4 regions of the Burkholderia sp. JKS000303 genome follow, and region 1 is predicted to be linked to each of the others. Evidence: riboswitches for the same ligand, from Rfam matches in the RefSeq annotation. Region 1 holds a riboswitch; each other region holds the start of a gene.

Evidence for each region. A riboswitch is a leader RNA that binds a small molecule or an ion and turns the genes downstream of it on or off. The one in region 1 is predicted to bind cobalamin.
Region 2: linked by a shared signal. The riboswitch ahead of BX604_RS12650 (CbtB domain-containing protein) and the one ahead of cobG (precorrin-3B synthase) in region 1 are both predicted to bind cobalamin.
Region 3: linked by a shared signal. The riboswitch ahead of BX604_RS18165 (TonB-dependent receptor domain-containing protein) and the one ahead of cobG (precorrin-3B synthase) in region 1 are both predicted to bind cobalamin.
Region 4: linked by a shared signal. The riboswitch ahead of cobA (uroporphyrinogen-III C-methyltransferase) and the one ahead of cobG (precorrin-3B synthase) in region 1 are both predicted to bind cobalamin.

The regions. Positions count from the first base shown of each region.
Region 1 is NZ_PDBZ01000004.1:640,872-646,177, reverse strand. It holds gene BX604_RS36260 (precorrin-8X methylmutase) at 1-487, opposite strand, end outside; gene cobG (precorrin-3B synthase) at 480-1,850, opposite strand; cobalamin riboswitch at 1,957-2,147, opposite strand; gene cbiE (precorrin-6y C5,15-methyltransferase (decarboxylating) subunit CbiE) at 2,352-3,596, shown strand; gene BX604_RS36245 (cobalt-precorrin-5B (C(1))-methyltransferase) at 3,596-4,684, shown strand; gene BX604_RS36240 (cobalt-precorrin-6A reductase) at 4,699-5,306, shown strand, end outside.
Region 2 is NZ_PDBZ01000001.1:2,609,042-2,614,347, forward strand. It holds gene BX604_RS12640 (inorganic phosphate transporter) at 209-1,801, opposite strand; gene BX604_RS12645 (histidine phosphatase family protein) at 1,917-2,504, opposite strand; cobalamin riboswitch at 2,561-2,698, shown strand; gene BX604_RS12650 (CbtB domain-containing protein) at 2,733-2,942, shown strand; gene BX604_RS12655 (CbtA family protein) at 2,956-3,678, shown strand; partial or broken gene BX604_RS12660 (LysR substrate-binding domain-containing protein) at 3,704-4,159, opposite strand; gene metE (5-methyltetrahydropteroyltriglutamate--homocysteine S-methyltransferase) at 4,332-5,306, shown strand, end outside.
Region 3 is NZ_PDBZ01000001.1:3,838,250-3,843,555, reverse strand. It holds gene BX604_RS18185 (NADP-dependent oxidoreductase) at 1-91, opposite strand, end outside; gene BX604_RS18180 (Dabb family protein) at 143-775, opposite strand; gene BX604_RS18175 (hypothetical protein) at 765-1,118, opposite strand; gene BX604_RS18170 (helix-turn-helix transcriptional regulator) at 1,288-2,331, shown strand; cobalamin riboswitch at 2,441-2,633, shown strand; gene BX604_RS18165 (TonB-dependent receptor domain-containing protein) at 2,937-4,865, shown strand; gene BX604_RS18160 (LysE family translocator) at 4,963-5,306, opposite strand, start outside.
Region 4 is NZ_PDBZ01000005.1:209-5,514, reverse strand. It holds gene BX604_RS36360 (cobyrinate a,c-diamide synthase) at 1-877, opposite strand, end outside; gene cobO (cob(I)yrinic acid a,c-diamide adenosyltransferase) at 881-1,483, opposite strand; gene BX604_RS36350 (cobalamin biosynthesis protein) at 1,518-1,895, opposite strand; gene cobA (uroporphyrinogen-III C-methyltransferase) at 1,892-2,704, opposite strand; cobalamin riboswitch at 2,815-3,051, opposite strand; cobalamin riboswitch at 3,176-3,441, shown strand; gene BX604_RS39860 (hypothetical protein) at 3,633-3,755, shown strand; gene cobW (cobalamin biosynthesis protein CobW) at 3,781-4,869, shown strand; partial or broken gene BX604_RS36335 (cobaltochelatase subunit CobN) at 4,876-5,306, shown strand, end outside.

The DNA of each region.
Region 1 (5,306 bases):
CGACCGGAAAGCCGAGGATCAGCGCGGGGCGCGGGGCGCCGGCGTCGATCATGTCGAGCAGGTGGAACAGCGCAGTCGGCGCATTGCCGATCACGACGACGCTGCCGGCCAGCTGGGGGCGCCACAGTTCGAGCGCCGCGGCCGAACGCGTGTTGCCGAGATGGCGCGCGAGATCGTGCACTTCCGGCTCGCCGAGCGTGCAGATCACGCGATTGCCGGCCGGCAGCCGCGCACGCGTGATGCCTTCGGCCACCATCTTCGCGTCGCACAGGATCGGCGCACCGGCCGCGAGCGCGGTGCGCCCGGCCGTGCCGGCGCCCGCCGAGAAGCGCAGGTCGTGGACGACGTCGACCATCCCGCACGCATGGATCACGCGCACCGCGAGTTTCTCGAGATCGGGCGGAACCTGCGACAGGTCGGCCTCGGCGCGGATCGTCGCGAACGACTGGCGGTAGATTTCCTGCCCGTCGCGAATGTAGTCAAGCATCGGTGGTGTCCTGGCTGTACCGCGCGCCCGTCAGTCGGGCCGCGGCCTGGTCAATCGTCAGATGGCGCGCGAGCGGGGCGCCGAGGCCCGCGGCAGCGTCGCGCCGGTAAAGGTCGTAGCGCCCGGGCGCGACCGCGACGAGCGTGTGCGTCGCCGTGTGCGGCAGCGCGCAATGGCGCTCGCAGCCGGTCAGGTGCGCGTCGAGCGGATGGCCGATGTACTCGGCCAGCGCGAGCGCGTCGCGTTTCGTATCGGCGCGCGATTTCGCGCAGCCTGCGCTGCCCGTGCACGCGACGAGCGACGCGAGCGGATCGGTCATCGCGCACACGAGGCCGAGCGACGCGAGCGCATCGAGCACGGCCGGCGCGCGTTCGTGCAACACGCCGTGCATGAACACGCCTTGCCACGGCGTCATCGACAGCGTGCCGTCGCCATCGGCTTCGGCTAGGTCGGCGAGCCGCTCCAGTTGCGTCGCGTCGAGCCGGCCGAGCGCGCATTGCGCACCGACGCTGCAGCGGGCCGCATCGAGCGACGGCCGCGCGCCGAAACGCAGCGCGGCATTGGACGGCGCGCGTCGCCAGCCGGCGAGCGCCGGATCGGCCGCGAGCGGGAAGGGCAGATAGTGCTGCGCGCGTTCGAGCAGCGCGCGTTCGCCGCAGATCGCGATCAATCCGCGCATCCGCGCGACGTCGACCGGCGCGAGATCGAGGAACGCAAGCAGCAACGCACGCACGAGCGCGACGGTCTGGTCGGGCGACACGTCGATCGACGCGGGCGTGTCGTCGGGGGCGACCGGCACGCAGCCGGCCAGGCTCGCGGCGATGCGCAGCGCGCCGTCGCCGCGACGCCATGCGGCCAGCCAGATGTCGTGCGGGTGATCGACGGCCGCGACCGATTCGCCGCCGTCGAGCTGGATCGAGAATTTCGGCGACAGTTCGCCGCGACGCGGCTCGCGCGCCAGCAGGTCGAAGAGGGGTGTCGCGAGCGCGCGGCTGTCGAGCAGCGCGTCGGGGTCGCGCCCGGCGAGCGGGCTGAGCATCAGGTTGCGGACGTCGTCGCTCGCGGCGAGCGCGGCCCGGTCGGCGGCCGCATCGGCGACCTCAGCGCTGCGCGCGCGCGGGCCGAGATCTGCGTCGAGCAACGCGTTGGCCAGCGGATCGGCCGCTCCGTCGCGAATGCCGCGCAGCTGAAGATTCGCGCGATTGGTCGCGTCGATCGCACCGGAGCCGTAGGCGCGCGCGGCAGCGGCGATCGCGCGCGCCTGTCGCGCGTCGAGCCGGCCGCCCGGCAGCTTGATGCGGCACAGTCCGCCATCGGCGGCCGCGACGACGCGCACGAGCCCCGGGCAAGCCGACGGGCGCACGGCAGGCGACGCAGGAATCGAAACGGGGGCGGAGCTCAACGGAATACGGGACAGTGTCGCGCAACGGCCAACGCATCGGTACACCCCGCCCGACGCCGACTGGCACGCACGCACTTTCAGGCCGGCAGGTCTCCTGGCTGACAGGTCGGCGCCTGCTCCCGGCCTTCCCGGTAAAACCAGTGGCATGAAAGGGAGATCGGCTCGCTGTCTACAGTTGCGGGGGCAGCCACGGCGGCGCGATGTGCACCCCGTGTTCCCTCTTCGGCCCCGAAGGGCACCGGCGATCGAACGGCCGTAGGATACCCGATTTCGACGGCGCTTCGCGACCGCCCGGCCATGCGCCGGAGCCGGGGCAAAGCACGGTGCGGGGCGGCAGCCACGCAGATGAAACGCGCGGTGGAACACGGTACCATGCCGACTTTCGCAATGCGGACGGCCGCACCGGCGCCTTCACGGCCGCCGCGCGGCGACTCGATGGAACCGAACGATGGGGAAGGGTGCATGACGGCGTGGCTGACGGTAGTGGGCATCGGCGACGACGGCTACGCGGGGCTCGGACGCAGCGCGCGGCGCGCGCTGCTCGACGCGACGCGGGTGGTCGGCGCGAAGCGGCACCTCGACATGCTGCCCGCGCGGCTGCCGGCCGCGCGCGAAGCGTGGCCGTCGCCGTTCGACCTGTCGGGCCTGCTCGCCCGTCGCGGCTCGCCCGTTTGCGTGCTCGCGAGCGGCGACCCGATGCTGTTCGGCGTCGGCGCGACGCTCGCGCGCGAACTGCCCGCCGACGAGTGGCGCGTGCTGCCTGCACCATCGTCGCTGTCGCTCGCGGCCGCGCGGCTCGGCTGGGCGTTGCAGGACGTCGGCGCGGTGTCGCTCGTCGGCCGCCCGCTCGCGACGCTCGCGCGCCACCTGTTGCCGGGCCGGCGCCTGTTCGTGCTGAGCGCGGACGGCCGCACGCCGGCCACGGTCGCCGCGGAGCTCACCGCACGCGGCTTCGGCCCGACCCGCATCAGCGTGTTCGAACATCTCGGCGGCCAGCTGGAGCGGCGCATCGACGGTCTCGCGCAGGACTGGCACGTCGACCAAACGGCCGCGCTCAATCTCGTCGCGCTCGACTGCCAGGCCGGCCCCGATGCGCCGCGCCGCGCGCTCACGCCCGGCTTGCCCGACGACGCATACCGCCACGACGGCCAGCTCACCAAGCGCGACATGCGCGCGCTCACGCTCGGGCGCCTCGCGCCCGCACCCGGCGAACTGCTGTGGGACGTCGGCGCGGGCAGCGGCTCGATCGGCATCGAATGGATGCGCGCGCATCCATCGTGCCAGGCGATCGCGATCGAATCGCACGCCGAGCGGCAGCGCTTCATCGAACACAACCGCGACACGCTCGGCGTGCCGGGCCTGCAACTCGTCGCGGGGCGTGCGCCCGAGGCGCTCGCGGGGCTCGCCGCACCGGACGCGATCTTCATCGGCGGCGGTGCGACGGCGCCCGGCGTGCTCGACGCATGCTGGTCGGCGCTGAAGCCCGGTGGCCGGCTGGTCGCGAACGCGGTCACGCTGCAGGGCGAAGTGGCGCTCGCCGCGTGGCGCGATGCGCACGGCGGCACGCTCACGCGCGTATCGCTCGCGCACGCGGAGCCGCTCGGCCGCTTCGACACGTGGCGGCAACCGTTGCCCGTCACGCTGTACGACGTGCGCAAGCCGGATGCCGCGGCAACCGACCTGTCGGACCTTCCGGACCTCGCGTGATGCGCGACGAAACCCCCGAACAACCGGCGCCGCTGCGGTTCGGCTACACGACCGGCAGCTGCGCGACCGCGACGTCGCTCGCCGCCGCGCGCCTGCTGCTCGCGGGCCGCGCGGACGATGCGGTCGAAATCGTGCTGCCGAAGGGGCAGCGCGTGATGATGCGGCTCGAGTTCTGCCGGACCACGGCCGACGGCGCCGAAGCCGGCACGCTGAAGGACGCCGGCGACGATCCCGACGTCACGCACGGCGCGCTGATCTTCGCGCGCGTCGCGCTCGCCGCGACGCCGGGCGTGCGCTTTCATGCAGGGCCGGGTGTCGGCACGGTCACGCGCGCCGGGCTCACGCTGCCGGTCGGCGAACCGGCGATCAATCCGGTGCCGCGCCAGATGATGACGACCCACCTCGACGCGCTCGCCGCCGAATACGGCCATGCGGGCGGCTTCGACGTGACGATCGGCGTCGAGGGCGGCGAGGCGCTCGCGTTGAAGACGATGAACCCTCGCCTCGGGATCGTCGGCGGGCTGTCGATCCTCGGCACGACCGGCATCGTGCGGCCGTTCTCGTGTTCCGCGTACATCGCGTCGATCCACCAAGGCATCGACGTCGCGCGCGCGAACGGCGTCGCGCACATTGCCGCGTGTACCGGCAACGCGAGCGAGGACGCGATGCGCGCGCACTACGGCCTGCCCGACATGGCGCTGATCGAAATGGGCGATTTCGCCGGCGCGGTGCTGAAACACCTGCGCCGCGCGCCCGTCGCGCGTCTGTCGATGTGCGGCGGTTTCGGCAAGCTCAGCAAGCTCGCGGCCGGCCATCTTGACCTGCACAGCCGCCATTCGAGCATCGACCTGCCGCTGCTCGCGCAGTGGGCGGCGGAGGCCGGCGCGAACGACGCGCTGCAGGCCACGATGCGCGCGGCGAACACGAGCCAGGAAGCGCTGAAGCTCGCACAGACCGACGGCGTGCCGCTCGGCGACATCGTCTGCGCGCACGCGCTGCGCGTCGCGCGCGACATCGTGCCGGCCTCGGTCGCCGTCGAGATGTTCGCGATCGACCGGCAGGGCCGCTTTGTCGGAGACGCGCGATGAACGCCACGAACGCCATGAACACCCGCATCCTGTTGCTCGGCGGCACCGGCGATGCGCTGAAGATCGCCCGTGCGCTCGGCCCGCAACACGTCTACAGCCTCGCGGGCCTCGGCAAGGTGCCCGACGACTTGCGCTGCGACGTGCGCGTCGGCGGCTTCGGCGGGGCAGCGGGGCTTGCCGCGTATCTACGCAACGCCGGCATCGGTCTCGTGATCGACGCCACGCATCCGTATGCCGCGCAAATCAGCGCGAACGCGGCGGCCGCCGCGCGCGACGCCGGCGTGCCGCTGTGGGCGCTGCGGCGCGTCCCGTGGACACCCGGGCCCGGCGACGACTGGCGGCTGGTCGACGACTGGGCCGGCATCGAAGCCGCGCTCGCGCCGTTCCGGCGGCCGCTGTTCACGCTCGGCCGCGAACCGCTCGCGCATCTCGACGACATCCCGCCGCACCAGTTCTGGCTGGTGCGCTGCCTCGATCCGCATCCCGGCAACGCGCGCGCACAGGTCGTCGCCGCGCGCGGGCCGTTCACGCCAGACGGCGAACGCGCGCTGTTCGCGCTCGCGGGCATCGACGTCGTGGTCAGCAAGAACAGCGGCGGCGCCGCGACCGAGGCCAAGCTGGA
Region 2 (5,306 bases), on a different contig from region 1:
GCGCTCCAATCCGGAAAGAAGGGAGGGGTGTGGCGTGAGCAGCCGGGGCCGGCGGCTCGGAATCTCGGTGACGTTGACGCGGCGATGAGCCGGATGGACTTCGCTCGGCGCGAGCGAAACGGAAAGACTGCGACGCGAAGCACCGAAGCACCGGCTTCGAATCTTCACGGCGAGCGACCGATCCTCCGGCCGCCCGCCGTTTCTCCACTCACGCGACCGAGCGGAACAACCAGTAAAGTCCGCCCGCCAGCACGATCGATGCCGGTAACGTCAGCACCCATGCGAGCACGAGGCTGCGCACCGTGTTCCACTGCAGCCCGGACCCGTTCGCCGCCATCGTGCCCGCGACGCCCGACGACAGCACGTGCGTCGTCGAGACGGGCAATCCGTACGCATCGGCCGCGCCGATCGTCAGCATGGCGACCAGCTCGGCCGATGCGCCCTGTCCGTACGTCAGATGCTGCTTGCCGATTTTCTCGCCGACGGTCACGACGATCCGCTTCCAGCCGACCATCGTGCCGAGACCCAGCGCGATCGCGACGGCAACCTTTACCCACGTCGGGATGAACTTGGTCGCGTGGTCGAGCTGCTTGCGGTAGTTGTCGATCGCGAGCTTGTCGTCGGCGGAAAATGCCGGCTGCCCCGACTTCTCGATCAGGCGAATCGCTTCGGACACCAGATACATCGTGTTGCGCACGTTGTCGACGTCGCCCTGCGGCACGGCCGCCATCGAGCCCGACGAACCGACCGCGGTCGCCAGCGACGTGGACAGTTGCTGCACGCCCGGCAGCACGGCCGGCGTCATCTCGCGGCGCTGCACGAAGTGTTCGACGTCGGCGCGCGGATTCGCGGACGGTGCGACGCCGTTCGAGTATTTGGCGAACGTCGCGGCGGCCTGGTTCGCGACGGCGACGAACGTCTGCGATTCGGCCGGCGTGACGGCCTTGTTCAGCGCGTATGCGGTCGGCACCGTGCCGATCAGGATCAGCATGATGAGGCCCATCCCTTTCTGCCCGTCGTTCGACCCGTGCGCGAACGACACGCCGGTGCAGGTGAGGATCAGCAGGCAGCGAATCCAGAACGGCGGCGGCTGGTCTTTCGGCGGCTCCTTGTACAGCTCCGGAACCCGGACGACGGCCTTCAGCACGAGCAGCAGCAGCGACGCGCACAGGAAGCCGACGATCGGCGAGAACAGCAGCGACTTGCCGACGCCGAGCGCCTGGCCCCAGTCGACGCCGCTCGTGCCGGACGGGCCGTGCATCAGCTGGTTCATCAGCCCGACGCCGATGATCGAGCCGATCAGCGTATGCGAGCTCGACGACGGCAACCCGAAGTACCAGGTCGCGAGGTTCCACACGATCGCGGCGATCAGCAGTGCGAACACCATCGCGAAGCCCGAGCCGCTGCCGACCTGAAGAATCAGCTCGACCGGCAGCAACTGCAGGATGCCGAACGCGACGGCGCCGCTCGAAGCCATCACGCCGAGGAAGTTCCACATGCCGGACCAGATCACCGCGACGTTTGGCGTCAGCGAGTGGGTGTAGATCACGGTCGCGACCGCATTCGCGGTGTCGTGGAAGCCGTTGACGAACTCGAAGCCGAGCGCGATCAGCAGCGCGGCGCCGAGCATCAGATACGGGAACAACGATCCTTCGCGGACGGGCGACAGATCGGCAATCAGGTGGGTGGCGATATAGACGGCGCCGATTGCGAGCACCAGCAGGAAGACGGCATAGCCGGCCTGCCGGGTGCGTTCGGTGGCGCCGGGCGTATTGGCGGCGGACGAAGCAGGTTGATTCATGACGGCATCTCGTAAGGGAACCGCGTCCGATCCTAGCTTCGGCTACCCGTCAGTTTGATGACAGTCGGGAGGACGAATCGTCGCCTTACGGACGTGTAAGAAATGCGTGCGAGGTCTACACGCCGGCATTGCACCCATCGTCGTCGGTGCTCAACATCCATCCGTCCGTCAACCTGACGAATACCTTGCACGACAGCGGCGCGACGTCGATGCGCATCGCGGCCCGCAGGTCTATACGAAGCGCATGCGCGACGGCTGCGCGAACGATCGCTGCATGCGTGATCGCAACGACGTCGCGATCGGGCGGCAGGCCGTCGAGCCATGCGCCGACGCGGCCTGCGACGTCGTCGAACGATTCGCCGCCGTGCGGCGACGCGCGCGGATCGCCGATCCATGCATCGAGTTCGTCCGGCAGGTCGCGCGCGAGCTCGTGCAGTCGCTTGCCGCGCCAGCGGCCGTAGTCGACATCGCGAAGCGCGTCGTCGAGCCGCGCGCGTAGCCCGAGTGCATCGGCGGTCTGTCGCGCGCAACGCGCGGGACTGCTCAGCACGATCGCGTGAGGGCCGTCGGCGAACCGCTCGCGCACCGACGCGGCGTCGGCCAGCCCGTGCGCGTCGAGCGGATCGTCGTCGGGAAACGTGCCGGTGCGCATCGCACGGGTCGATGCATGCGTGATCAGGCGCAGCGAGACAGGCTGGGTCATGTCGGTGGTCGATGATTCGAGGCGGGAGTGCGCAGCCGTGCCGATCCGGCCCGGGCCTTCAATACGCGAGCGTTCGCGCGTACAATTCGCCCGATACGAAACGTGGAAGCCGGTGCAATTCCGGCGCGGTCGCGCCACTGTAACCGGGGAGATTCGATCCCGGAAGCCAGACCTGCGTTCGTACTCCATCCAACATTTGCCGGGGCGCGATTCCCCTGAGGTGCATCCATGAGCGACGCAGTACTGAAGCCGGCGGTCGTGCCGGCGCCCATCCCCGTCCGCGAACTGTTGCCGTGGGCCATCTTCGTCGGTCTGATCCTGCTGCTCGCGATTTATTTCGTCGGCGCGGAAGAGGGCGCAACGTCGATCGTGCCGGGCATGTACGTGCATGAGTTCGTGCACGACGGTCGCCATCTGCTTGGCTTTCCCTGCCACTGACGCGGAGTAGACGATGGTCGGAAAGCTGCTCATGCGCGGGATGCTCGCAGGCATCGCCGCAGGTCTCCTCACGTTCGGTTTCGCGAAAATCGTCGGCGAACCGCAAGTCGATCAGGCAATCTCCTTCGAAGAAAAGCTCGATGCCGCCAAGGGCGACGCACCGGAGCCCGAACTGGTCAGCCGCCACACGCAGGCCGGCCTCGGCCTGCTGACGGGTGTCGTGACCTACGGCGCGGCATTCGGCGGGCTGTTCTCGCTGGTCTTCGCGTTTGCGTACGGACGAGGCAGCCGCCTCCCGGCGCGGCCGCTCGCGGCATGGCTCGCGCTGGCTGCGTTCATCGCGCTCGTGATCGTGCCCAACATCAAGTACCCGGCCAATCCGCCATCGGTTGGCGACCCCGACACGATTGGCTATCGCACGGGGCTGTTCTTCCTGATGATCGCGATCTCGATCGCGACGATGGTGTTCTCGATCAACGTGCGTCGTCATCTGCTGGCGAAGCTCGGCCAGTGGAACGCGTCGATCGTCGCCGGGCTCCTGTTCATCGTGATCATCGCGGCCGTGCAGCTCGGGTTGCCGGCGATCAACGAAGTGCCGGCAGCGTTCCCGGCCGTCGTGCTGTGGAAGTTCCGCACCGCGGCGATCGGCATGCAGGTGATCATGTGGACGACGATCGGCCTGCTGTTCGGAGCATGGGTCGAACGCGGCGAACGCATCGGCATGCGCGCCGCCTGACGCGCATTGCAACAGGGCGCGCCTGGCGCAGCATGCGCGGCGCGCTCCACGTCGATTCGCGCGCGAGCGCGACGAACGCGGCCAGATAGTCGATCGACGCGTCCGCATCGCGGATGCCGAGGAAGATCTGCTTCGCGATTCCCTTCTTGCCCGGCTTGACCGGCATCCGGTCTGCCTATCCGTCGGCAAGCCACCTCGGCAGCGCGGCTGCGCCGCGCCCGCTCGCCACCCTCTGCAGCATGATGCGGGTCGTCTCGATCGACTGGTGGCGCCGCGGCACGATGCCGGCCGGCGTCAGGAACGGGTTGGAGATATCGAGCCGGTCCGTTTCGACCGGGTCCGTGATCAGCATCTCGTTGCCGAGCGGTTCGAGTGTCACGGAGTCGGCATTCGCGAACCGGTGTGTGTCCGTAACCACCAGCACCTGCTCGTAATCGAACCCGGGATCGAAGCACAGCTTCGGCTTGTTCCACGGATCGGGCGCTCGACCTCGCGGATCACGGTGAGATGACCTCGTTCCAGCATGGAGCGCGCTCACCCAACAGATGCATGAATAAATTTAATGGATGAATGAAATAATTCCATTTTATCTCATGATTTGAAGTCCCTATCATGGCTGCCAGATCTTCAATTCTTCTCGGGACGGCAGCCTCATGGTTACGACACACAACCTCGGTTTTCCGCGCATCGGCGCGAAGCGCGAACTCAAGTTCGGTCTCGAGCGCTACTGGAAGGGCGAATCGTCGCGCGACGAACTGAAGGCGCTCGGTGCCGAACTGCGTCAGCGTCACTGGAACGACCAGCGCGATCTGGATCTGGTGCCGATCGGCGACTTCGCGTTCTACGACCAGGTGCTCGACATGAGCTTCACGCTCGGCAATCTGCCCAAGCGTGTGCAGGGCTTCCACGGCGACGCGCTCGACAACTATTTCCGTGTGGCGCGCGGCCGTTCGGCGCAAGCGGCGGACGAACATGCCGCATGCTGCGGCGGTGTCTCGGCCGGCGAAATGACGAAGTGGTTCGACACGAACTATCACTACATCGTCCCGGAATTCCACGCGGACACGAACTTCTCGCTCGATCCGTCGCGCCTGCTCCAGCAACTGGCCGAAGCACAGGCGCTGGGCGTCGCCGCGAAGCCGGTGATCCTGGGGCCCGTCACGTACTTGTGGCTCGGCAAGTCGAAGGACGATTCGGACCGCCTCGCATTGCTGCCGAAGCTGCTGCCGGTATACGGCGCGCTGCTCGACACGCTGACCGCACAGGGCGTCGAATGGGTGCAGATCGACGAGCCGATCCTCGTCACCGAACTCGACGCCGAATGGCGTCAGGCATTTCGCACCGCGTACGCGGCGCTGGAAACGCGTCGCATCAAGCTGCTGCTCGCGACGTACTTCGGCCAGTTGCAGGACAACCTGACGCTCGCGGCGTCGCTGCCGGTCGACGGCCTGCACATCGACGCGATCAAGGCTCGCGATGAAATCGACGCGCTGGTGCGTGAACTGCCGGCCGAGCGTGTGCTGTCGGTGGGCGCGATCAACGGCCGCAATATCTGGACGACGGACCTGAACGCCGCGCTCGACTGGCTCGCGCCGCTCGCGAAGCAACTGGGCGAGCGGCTGTGGCTC
Region 3 (5,306 bases), on a different contig from region 1:
GCACGTCGCCGGGGCCCGGCGTCGGTGCGGGAACGTCGGCCAGCCGCAACGCGTCGGAATGGCCGACGCGGTCGATCAGCAAGGCTCGCATGGTGGTGTCTCCTCTATTGATATGTCGTATGGATCGGGATCGGCCGCCGCGTCACGCCGCCGTGTCGGCCAGCAAGCTCGACGCGAGCGGACAGAACGCGTGCGAGATCGCATCGACGGTCCAGTCGGGGCTTTCCGCGTCGAACCGGCGATCGACCCAGCCCCAGTGGTATGGATGCAGCAGGTATTCGCAGAGCAGGTCGTCGACGCGCGCGAATTCCTGTTGCCACACGTGCGTCCACGCGCCCGGCGTTGCGATCCGGCTCAGCCGCCAGTTGCGAATGCCGGGCATGAACGCGGGCATGCGCAGCAGTTCGCGTTCGAGCGCGGCAACCTGCGTGGCGTCGGCCTGCGGCCGCACGCGCAGCATCAGCGTGCGCCACACGCCGTCGCGCAGCGCCGGTGCGCGCAGGCCGCCGCCGATCGCCTGGCACACGGCGCCGTCGACCCGCACGACACCCGGCAGCCCGGCCAGTGCGGTGAAATCCGTCGCGTGACCGGTTGCGCGTTCGTCGCGCAGCACGTCGAGCGTGTAGTCGCCCGCGCCCCAGCATCCGTCGAGATTGCGCTCGAGCGTCACGCGGGTGGCGCCGGGCAGCGCGCGCGCCGCATCGCTCAGCGCACGTTCGGTTGCGCCGGCATCGGCGGTCGCCGACACGAATACCTGGGCCGTGTCATGCCGCATGGTCGACCTCCGTCAGCGTGGGCAGCATCGCCAACGGTGCGTCGGCGTCCGTCATCACATGGCGGCGGCGGGCGTCGCACAGCGCATCGACGGCCATCCAGAATCCGACCACGTCGACATCGGTCAGCGCGCGCATCCGGTAGTACGCGGGCGCATCGGCAACCTGCCAGGTCAGCCACAGCGTGCTCGGCTGCCCCGGCACCGCGACGGGCGGCGACACCCAGCGGCCGGCCGCCGTCAGCCCACGCGCCGCGTGGCCTGGCAAATAGCGGTCGCGCAGCAGTGCAAGCACGTCGGGAATGCGCTCGGGCGCGAGCGTGATTTCGTCTACGATCTGGATCATTCGCGTGTCGTCTCGGGAAGTTCGTGGCGGGATGCGATGCCGGCCGCCTACGCCGTTCCGGCGAGGCCGGAAGCGGCCGGCGTGGATAGCATTCTTGCGTGGCGACGTTGGATGAACCCCTACCGGGCCGATCACCGGCCCCTATCGTCGCGATCAGAACGGGAGACACATGAAACAGCGCGCATTGCCGGCAAGCGGCCGCGTGCTGCCGGGCCTCGGCGCACGCCTGCTCGACGAACTGACGCGCAGCGGCGCGCCGTCGGCGCAACCGCACGCGATGCCGGCCGTCGCGATTGGCGCGACGACACCCGGCGGCTTCGTCGCGCTGTATCGCGACGCGATCGAACGGCTCGAGGCGCAGGTCGCGCGCGGCAACGGTCATCCGCCGATGCGCAAGCAGGAAGTCGACCTGATGTGCCGATGCCTGCTCAGCTGCGCGACGCTCGCCGATGCGATCCGCTGCGCGGCCGAGTTCTGCGAGATGCTGACGCCGCGTGCCGGCGTGCTGTCGCTCGCGGTGCGCGACGGCCGCGCGACGTTCCGGATGGATTCGCTGCGTCGCACCCGCAGCCCGGCCGCGTGTCTCGTCGACCTGACCGGCCTGTTCTGCTACCTGCAGCTGTTCGGCTGGCTCACCGGGCAGCCGCTGCGGCCGGACGAAGTGTGGCTCGGCCATCCGCGCCGCGACGATGCGATGCCGCTGCTCGGGCTGTTCAATGCGCCGGTCGACGTCGGTCGCAAAACCTACGGCTTCGCGTTCGACGCAGCACGGCTCGATGCGCGCGTGATCCGGCAGCCGGGCGAGCTCGACGCGTTTCTCGTCGACTTTCCGTTTCGTCTGATCGATGCTGCACCGGCCGTCGTGTCATGGGCGCAGCAGGTGCGCGGCTTTCTCGACGCGGCCCTCGCGCGCGAGCAGGCGCTGCCGGCGCTCGCGGAGCTGGCGGCATGGCTCGGCGTCAGCGACGCCACGTTACGACGGCGGCTGGCGGCCGAAGGCAGCGGCTACCACGTGTTGCGCGAGCAATGCCTGGCTGAGGTCGCGCGACGCTGCCTGCGCGAGTCGGACTGGCCGATCACGCGGATTGCGGCGCATCTCGGTTTCGGCGGCGAGGAAGCGTTCCGGCGTGCATTCGTGCGGTGGACGGGTATGGCGCCGAGCCGGTTCCGGCGCACTTGCACGGCCGCCGGCATGCCGTTTCATCAGACGTGAAGCCCGCTTCGAACGCTCGTAAAGCAAGAATTTCGAAAGAATCCGGCGGAGAGTGACGTTTTTTCGCATCCCGTTCGCACCGGCAATTGACGCGCCGGAGCGCTCGCCATTACGCTTGCGCGCTGATGGTTCCCGGAGACGGGATCAAAAGGGAACGCAGGAGAGGCAGCGCCTCGAATCTGCGGCTGCCCCCGCAACTGTAAGCGGCGAATCCGCGCTACCGCATGCCACTGGGAAACCGGGAAGGCCGGCGCGAATCACGACCCGCGAGCCAGGAGACCTGCCATCGACCCGAGGTCCAAGCAGCCGCACCGGGCGGGGTGTCCCGATGCGCCAGGCACCGCCTTTGGCGGTCGCCCGTTGCATGGACGGCCCGACCTCAGGACCCATCCGATGTCCCATCTTTCCGAAGCCGCTTCCACGCCGGAAGCGTCGCGCCGACATGCCGCCGGCATGCGCGGCGTGTCCGCGCACGTCTGCCGCGCCGCCCTGCGCGACGACCAGCCACGCTGTCCGGTCGCGCGATAAACCCACAAGAACGAACGCGGTATTCACCGCGCCCCGCTGATGCTCGCCGTACGCAACACCCTCACGCTCGCTGCCTTATGAACCTTCGCCACCTCCTTGCCACGTCCGCCGCCACGGCGCTGCTCTCCCCGATCGCCCACGCCGCCGGCGACACGGCGATCACGCAGCCGCCGCAGGCCACGGACGGCGCCGACCTGCCGACGATCACCGTGACCGACACGCGGCACCTGCCCGAGTCGTTCGACCAGCGCTACGCGTCGACGCAGGTGCTCACGCGCACCGACCTCGACCGGCTGTCGCCGAGCGATCCGAGCATCACGCAGGCGCTCGCGACGCTGCCCGGCGTCACCGTCTCGCAGAACGGCGGCCCGGGCTCGTCCGCGTCGGTCAGCATCCGCGGCTCGTCGGCCAGCCAGGTCGCGGTGTTCATCGACGGGATCCGGATCGGCTCGCCGACCACCGGCATCGCGCCGTGGGCGGACCTGCCGACCGAAGCGTTCGAGCGTGTCGAAGTGATTTCGGGGCCGGCGGCGGCGTCGTTCGGCGCGAACGCGATGGGGGGCGTCGTGCAGCTGTTCACGCGCCGTGCCGCCAACCAGCCGAACCAGACCACCGTGTCGGTCGGCGGCGGCTCGAACAAGACGTTCGACACGCAGTTGCGCACGTCGGGCACCGTGCCGTCGACCGGCCCGCTCGCCGCGCTCGGCGGCCTCACCTACTCGCTCGGGCTGCACGACTACAACACGGCCGGCATCGACGCGACGCGGCCCGTGTTGCCGTACCACGAGGACGGCCGCAATCCGTATCACGCGCAGGACCTCGATGCGCGCCTCGGCTACGCGCGCGACAACTGGTCGATCTCGACGTTCGCGCTGTATCACCGCTCCGATCTGTCCTATGACAACGCCGGTTATGCGAACCGCCAGCTCGATCATCAACTGACGACCGGCCTCGCGTTCCATCTCGACATCACGCCCGATACGCAGTTCGACCAGTCGTTCGGTTATGCGAACGACCGCCAGTTCCTGTATGCGAGCGATCCGGCCATCCCGACCGACCAGATCAACTCGCAGCGCATCAGTTCGTCGACGTCGCTCACCCATCAGGAACACGGGTTCCGCCTGTTCGGCCTGCCGCTGTCGGGCGAAACGAAGCTCGCGTACGACTTCACGCGCGAACAGGCGTTCCTGCCGGTCGACGTTCCGGACGGCGTGCCGACGCGCAACGATTCCGCGTTCTCGCTGCATCAGTCGGCGACGCTCGGCAGCGTGACGATGTTCGTCGCGGGCCGTCATGAAATCATCGCCGGCCAAGCGGTGAACACCGGCAACGCGGCGCTGTCGTGGGCGATCACGCCGGTGTACACGGCGCGTGTGTCGTACGGCAACGCGTTCCGCCTGCCGAGCTTCAACGACCTGTACTACCCCGGCTACGGCAATCCGGACCTGCGTCCGGAGCGCAGCGATTCGATCGAAGCCGCGCTCGACGCGAACACGTCGTACGGCACGTTCACGGCCGCGATCTACGACACGCGGGTGAGCAACCTGATCGCGTACAACCCCGCGACGTTCTCGCCGATGAACATCGGCCGCGCGCATATCCGCGGGATCGACCTGTCGTACAAGGGGACGATTGGCCGCTACACGCCGGTCAGCGTCGCGATCGGGCTGCTGGATCCGCAGGACGAGACCAACGACAGCTGGCTCAACCGCCGGCCGCGCCAGACGGTCAGCGTGAACGTCGATCACACGTGGGACGAGCTGCACCTGCACGCGCTGAGCACCGGCGCGTCGCTGAACTACGGCGGCACGACGTTCGACGACCCGGCGAACACGACCTACCTGCCGTCGTACCTGACGGTAAACCTGCGCGCGTCGTACAAGATCAACGCGCACCTGACGGTGTCGGCGACGCTGTCGAACCTGTTCGACCGCCAGTACATGACCGCGTACGGCTACAACACGCTCGGCCGCACCGCGTTCGGCAAGGTCAGCTACACGTTCTGACGCCCGGCTGCTCCCGCGTCGGCGCCCGCGACCGCGGGCGTCGACGCGGATCCGTTCGCATGGATCGCATGCGTCGGCAGCAAACCGCAGCGCCTCGTCACGACCAAACGACGCCGCGCACACCCGCGATCAACTGGATCGCGCCGAACCCCGCGATCACGACGGCCGACACGCGCGACAGCCCGTGCATGAACGCGCCGGACATCTTCGTGCGCAACGCGGCGGTCGCACCGCTCAGGCACAGCCACCACACCGCGGACCCCGCGAACACACCCGCGACCATCGGCGCGACGGTCATCCGCATCGCGCCGTCCTGCGCCGCCGACAGCGGCCCCAGCGCCGCGAAAATCCCGATGAACGACACGATCGTCATCGGGTTCGACAGCGTCAGGCCGAACGTCGTCAGGAAGTCGCGCAGGACGGTCGTACGCGGCCCGTCGC
Region 4 (5,306 bases), on a different contig from region 1:
GCAGCTCCGGATAGCCGCCCGGCAGGAACAGCGCATCGCAATCGTCGGGCACGGGTTCGTCGGCAAGCGGCGAAAAGAACCGCAACTGCGCGCCGAGCGTATCGAGCAGCGCGAGATTGGCCGGATAGATGAACGAGAACGCCGCATCGCGGGCGATCGCGATTCGCTTGCCGGCGAGCGCGCGCGGCAGTGGGGCGGCAACGTCCGGTTCCGCGAACGTGACGGCAGGCGGCAACTCGGCAAGCGCGGTGTGCGCGAGCACGTCGGCCGTGCGATCGAGCCGTGCGTCGAGATCGTCGATGTCGGCCGGCTGGTGCAGCCCGAGATGCCGTTCCGGCAGCGCGATGCCTGCATCGGCCGGCACGTGCCCGAGCCAGCGCAAGTCGTCGGGCAGCGCCTGCCGCAGCAGTTCCGCGTGGCGCGGCGACCCGACGCGGTTCGCCAGCACGCCGTGAAACGGCACCTCGGGCCGGAACCGCGCGAGCCCGAACGCGATTGCCGCGAAGGTTTGCGCCATCGCCTTCGCGGAAATCACCGCGACGACCGGCACGCCGAACGTCGTCGCAAGATCGGCACTGCTCGGCGTGCCGTCGAACAGCCCCATCACGCCTTCGATCAGGATCAGGTCGGCGTCGCGCGCGGCCTCGGCGAGCAGCGCGCGGCAGCCGGCTTCACCGACCATCCCGAGATCCAGCGCATGCACGGGCACGCCGCTCGCGCGTTCGAGCAGCATCGGATCGAGAAAATCGGGCCCGGTCTTGAACACGCGCACGCGCCGGCCGAGCCGCCGGTGCAGCCGCGCGAGGCCGGCCGTCACCGATGTCTTGCCCTGTCCGGACGCGGGTGCGCTGACGAACAGCGCGGGGCAGGCCGGCATCGCTCAGAACTCCACGCCGCGCTGCGCCTTCACGCCTTGCTCCTTGTACGGATGCTTGACGAGCCGCATTTCGGTGACGAGGTCGGCCGCGTCGATCAGCGCATCGGGCGCGTGCCGTCCGGTGACGACGACGTGCACCGCATCCGGCCGGGCCGTGAGCGTCGCGAGCACTTCGTCGAGCGGCAGGTATTCGTACTTCAGCACGGTGTTCAGCTCGTCGAGGATCACCATCCGGTATTCGCCGCTTTCGATCATCCGGCGCGCCTCGTCCCAGCCCTTGCGGGCGGTCGCGATGTCGGCGTCGCGGTTCTGCGTGTTCCACGTATAGCCGTCACCCATCGTCACGAAGTCGCACTCCGCGACCGCGCCGAGGAAATCGCGCTCGGACGTGTGCAGCGCGCCCTTGATGAACTGCACGACGCCGAGTCGCATGCCGTGGCCGAGCACGCGCACGGCCATGCCGAACGCGGCCGTGCTCTTGCCCTTGCCGTTGCCGGTGTTGACGATCAGCAGGCCCTTCTCGTGCGTGGCGGCGGCCTGCTTCTTTTCATGGCCGGCGCGGCGGCGTTCGGTCATCCGTTGATGGGATTCGGCATCGGTCTTCATCGGGAGTCGTCCTGTCGAAAGCGAAACAAAGGGTTCAGAGCGGGCCGGCGAGTGCAACCGTCACGCCGCCCAGGATGGATTTGGGGCCGAGCAGCCGGCCATGCGGCGCCGCGAGCTGCGCACAGGGTTCGGCCACGCCGGCGACGCCGAAACGCGCAAGCGCGGCCGCCGACGGCGCACTCGGCGCCGGTTCGGGACAATGCGCGAGCTGCGCCGCGTCGAAGGCGACGAGCGGCCAGCCGCGCCGCGCGCACAGCGTGCGCAGCGCACGCGCGTGCGCCTTGTCGGCGAGCGTCGCGACGACGGCCGGCTCGGCGGCCGGGTAACGCGCGAGCGCCGCGCGGATCGCGGCATCGAGTTGTGCGGCCGTCACGCCCGCGCGGAAACCGACGCCGAGCGCGACGCGCATCATGCGCCGCTGCCGCCGAGCGCCGCGCGCACCGCCGGATCGTCGGCAAGCGCGGCGACCCGGCCGATCACGACGATCGCCGGCGAGCCGATACCGGCCGCGCCGACGCGTTCGACCACCGTATCGAGCGTCGCGAGCACATGCCGCTGTCCGTCACGCGTTGCGTTCTCGATCGCCGCGCACGGCGTGTCGCCGGCCAGGCCACCGTCGCGCAGCGCGGCCGCGATCGCGTCGAGCCGGCGAATGCCCATGTAGATCACGATCGTCATCCGCGTGGCGGCCAGCGCGCGCCAGTCGGGTTCGTCGGCGCCCGCGCCGTGGCCGGTGACGAAGATCACGCCCTGAGCGTCGCCGCGATGCGTGACCGGAATGCCGAGCGCAGTCGGTGCGGCGATGCCGGCCGTGATGCCGTTGACGACTTCGACCGGGAACCCGGCCGCGCCGAGCGCGAGCAATTCCTCGCCGCCGCGGCCGAACACGAACGGATCGCCGCCCTTGAGCCGCGCGACGCTGCGGCCCGCGCGCAGGTGCGCGAGCATCGCGGCGACGATCGCGTCCTGCGGCGTCGACGCATGGCCGCCGCGCTTGCCGACCTGCTCGATGCGCGCATCCGCGCGCGCATGGCACAGCACGTCGGGGTTCACGAGATCGTCGACGAGCAGCACGTCGGCCGCGGCGATCGCGCGCACGGCCTTCAAGGTCAGCAGATCGGCGTCGCCGGGGCCGGCGCCGACGAGCCATGCGCGGCTCATCGCGGGCGGCACGGCGCGCACCGTGTCGAAGCAGTGGAAAGGGGAAAGCGGGCGGCACATCGGCGGCCGACGGACAGGCAAGACATGATTGATCGAGCGTAGCCCGCGCGAGCGCGGGCGGAATGCGCACCCCATCCGTCCCCCGCGGATCGGGCGTTCGGCGAGCATCGGGCTCGCCCCTTGCGTCGGCCGGTATCCGGGCTGGCCGCTTGCCAGGCCGCAGCCTTCCCGCCCGCTGAAGGGCAGTGGCATCGCGGGCGGCCTGGGCGCGTGCGCGGCAAGCGCGGCGCGCGGGCGGCGTACCGTTGCGGGGACAGCACAGGCCGGGCGGACATCCGCCCCCTGTTTCCCGTTTAACTGCATGCGCGGAAATGCGCGTGCGAGCACCGAACGCGGCGCTACGATAGCACAGCGACCGATCCGCGCGAACCCGCCGCGCGGGCGCCGGATGCGGCGTTGCGGGCGCCGCCGCAGCCATGCCGAACGCCCGGCGGCGGCCCGTTTCGCCTTGACGCTCCCCGCACCGCCGCCTACACTCGCACGCGTTTTGGTGCTCGCGCGCGCTCCTCCGGCGCGCGCAGTTAAACGGGAAACAGGAAGCGTGACTGCGCCGCAGTCGAGCCAACCTGTGCTGCCCCCGCAACGGTAAGCGAACGCGTCGCGCGCAAGCGCCACGCAGCGCCGCTTCGCCGCATGCCTGCCGCATGCGGACGACCGCCACTGGATGCCGCGTGCATCCGGGAAGGCGAAGCGGCGTGTTCGTCAGCCCGGATACCGGCCGAAACGTTGGGGTTCAGCGTCGCGGGGAGGCGGCGCATCGTCCACGGCCGCAGCATGCCCGACGCCCGAGCGTTTCCCGCTTTCTTCGCCGATCGGCCCGCCGCGCCCGCGCGCCCGGGCCGACGCGACGAACCGCAGGCGGCGCGGGAGCCGGGCCCGCGACGGCCGTGTTGGCATTCACCATGTCGACCGTTCGCAAGGAAGCGTCATGTCCGATTCGTCGTTCCGTCCGTTCACGTTCAGCGGCCGTCCGTCCGGACTGCGCCGCGACATCCCCGCGATCCGCCAGATGACATGCCGCGCCGCATCCGGCGCGACGATCCCGGCCTGATTCCATTCTCGACACAGGATCTACCATGTCCCTACGCAAGCTTCCCGTCACGATCGTCACGGGCTTTCTCGGCAGCGGCAAGACCACGCTGATGCGCCACATCCTGCAGCACGCCGAAGGCCGCCGCATCGCGGTGATCGTCAACGAGTTCGGCGAGCTCGGCATCGACGGCGAAATCCTCAAGGGCTGCGGCATCGGCTGCGAGGACGCGGACGGCGCGCAGGGCGAAGCGTCGGGCCAGCTGTACGAACTCGCGAACGGCTGCCTGTGCTGCACCGTGCAGGAAGAGTTCTATCCGGTGATGGAGGCGCTCGTCGAGCGCCGCGCCGATATCGACCACGTGCTGATCGAAACGTCGGGCCTCGCGCTGCCGAAGCCGCTCGTGCAGGCGTTCAACTGGCCGACGATCCGCAACAGCTTCACGGTCGACGCGGTCGTGACCGTCGTCGACGGGCCGGCCGCCGCGAGCGGCCAGTTCGCGGAGAATCCGCAGGCCGTCGACGCCCAGCGCCGCGCCGATCCGAACCTCGACCACGAATCGCCGCTGCACGAACTGTTCGCCGACCAGCTGTCGTCGGCCGATCTCGTGATCGTGAACAAGGCCGATCTCGTCGGCGACGCGCAGTTCGCCGAAGTCGAAGCCGCGATCCGCGAAGACATCCCGCCGCAGGTGAAGATCGTGCGCGCGACGCGCGGCGAACTGGATCTCGCGATGCTGCTCGGGCTCGAGTCGGCGTCGGAGGACACGATCCATCTGCGTCACGACCATCACGGCTCGGCCGACGACGGCGATCACGACCACCATCACGACGATTTCGACTCGGTCGTCGTGTCGGGCGATGCGGGTTCGCGCGAAGCGACGATCGCCGCGCTGCAGCGCGTCGTCGAGACGCACACGATCTACCGCGCGAAAGGCTTCGCAGCGCTGCCCGATGCGCCGATGCGGCTCGTGATCCAGGGTGTCGGCCGGCGTTTCGACAGCTATTTCGATCGTCGCTGGCAGGACGGCGAAACGCGCGCGAGCCGCTTCGTGCTGATCGGCGAGGATCTCGACGCCGCCGCGCTGCAACGCGCGTTCGACGCCGCGTGCGCGGCCCACACGCAACAGGCGTAACGCACGATGCATTTGCTGCGCACCACGCCGGGCGGCTTCGTCGACGATACGCAGGGCGTCGTCCGGATCGACCAGCAGCCGGCCGACATCGTGATCCTGAGCTCGGCCGACACGACGCTGTCGCTGCTGGCGAGCGTCGTGCCGACGATGCCGGCGGGTTTTCCGAGCGTACGGCTCGCGAACGTCACGTTCCTGCGGCAGCCGGCGTCGGTCGATTTCTATGTCGACGACGTGCTGCGTCACGCGAAGACGGTCGTGATCGACCATCTCGGCGGCGAAGCGTACTGGCCGTACGGGATCGAGCAGGCCGTGTCGCTCGCGTCGAAGCAACGGCAACGGCTCGCGATGTTCTCGGGCGACCTGCAGGAAGACCCGAACCTCGTCGCGAAGAGCACGGTCACGCCGGACCTGTGCCGGCTGTGGTGGCGCTACCTGCG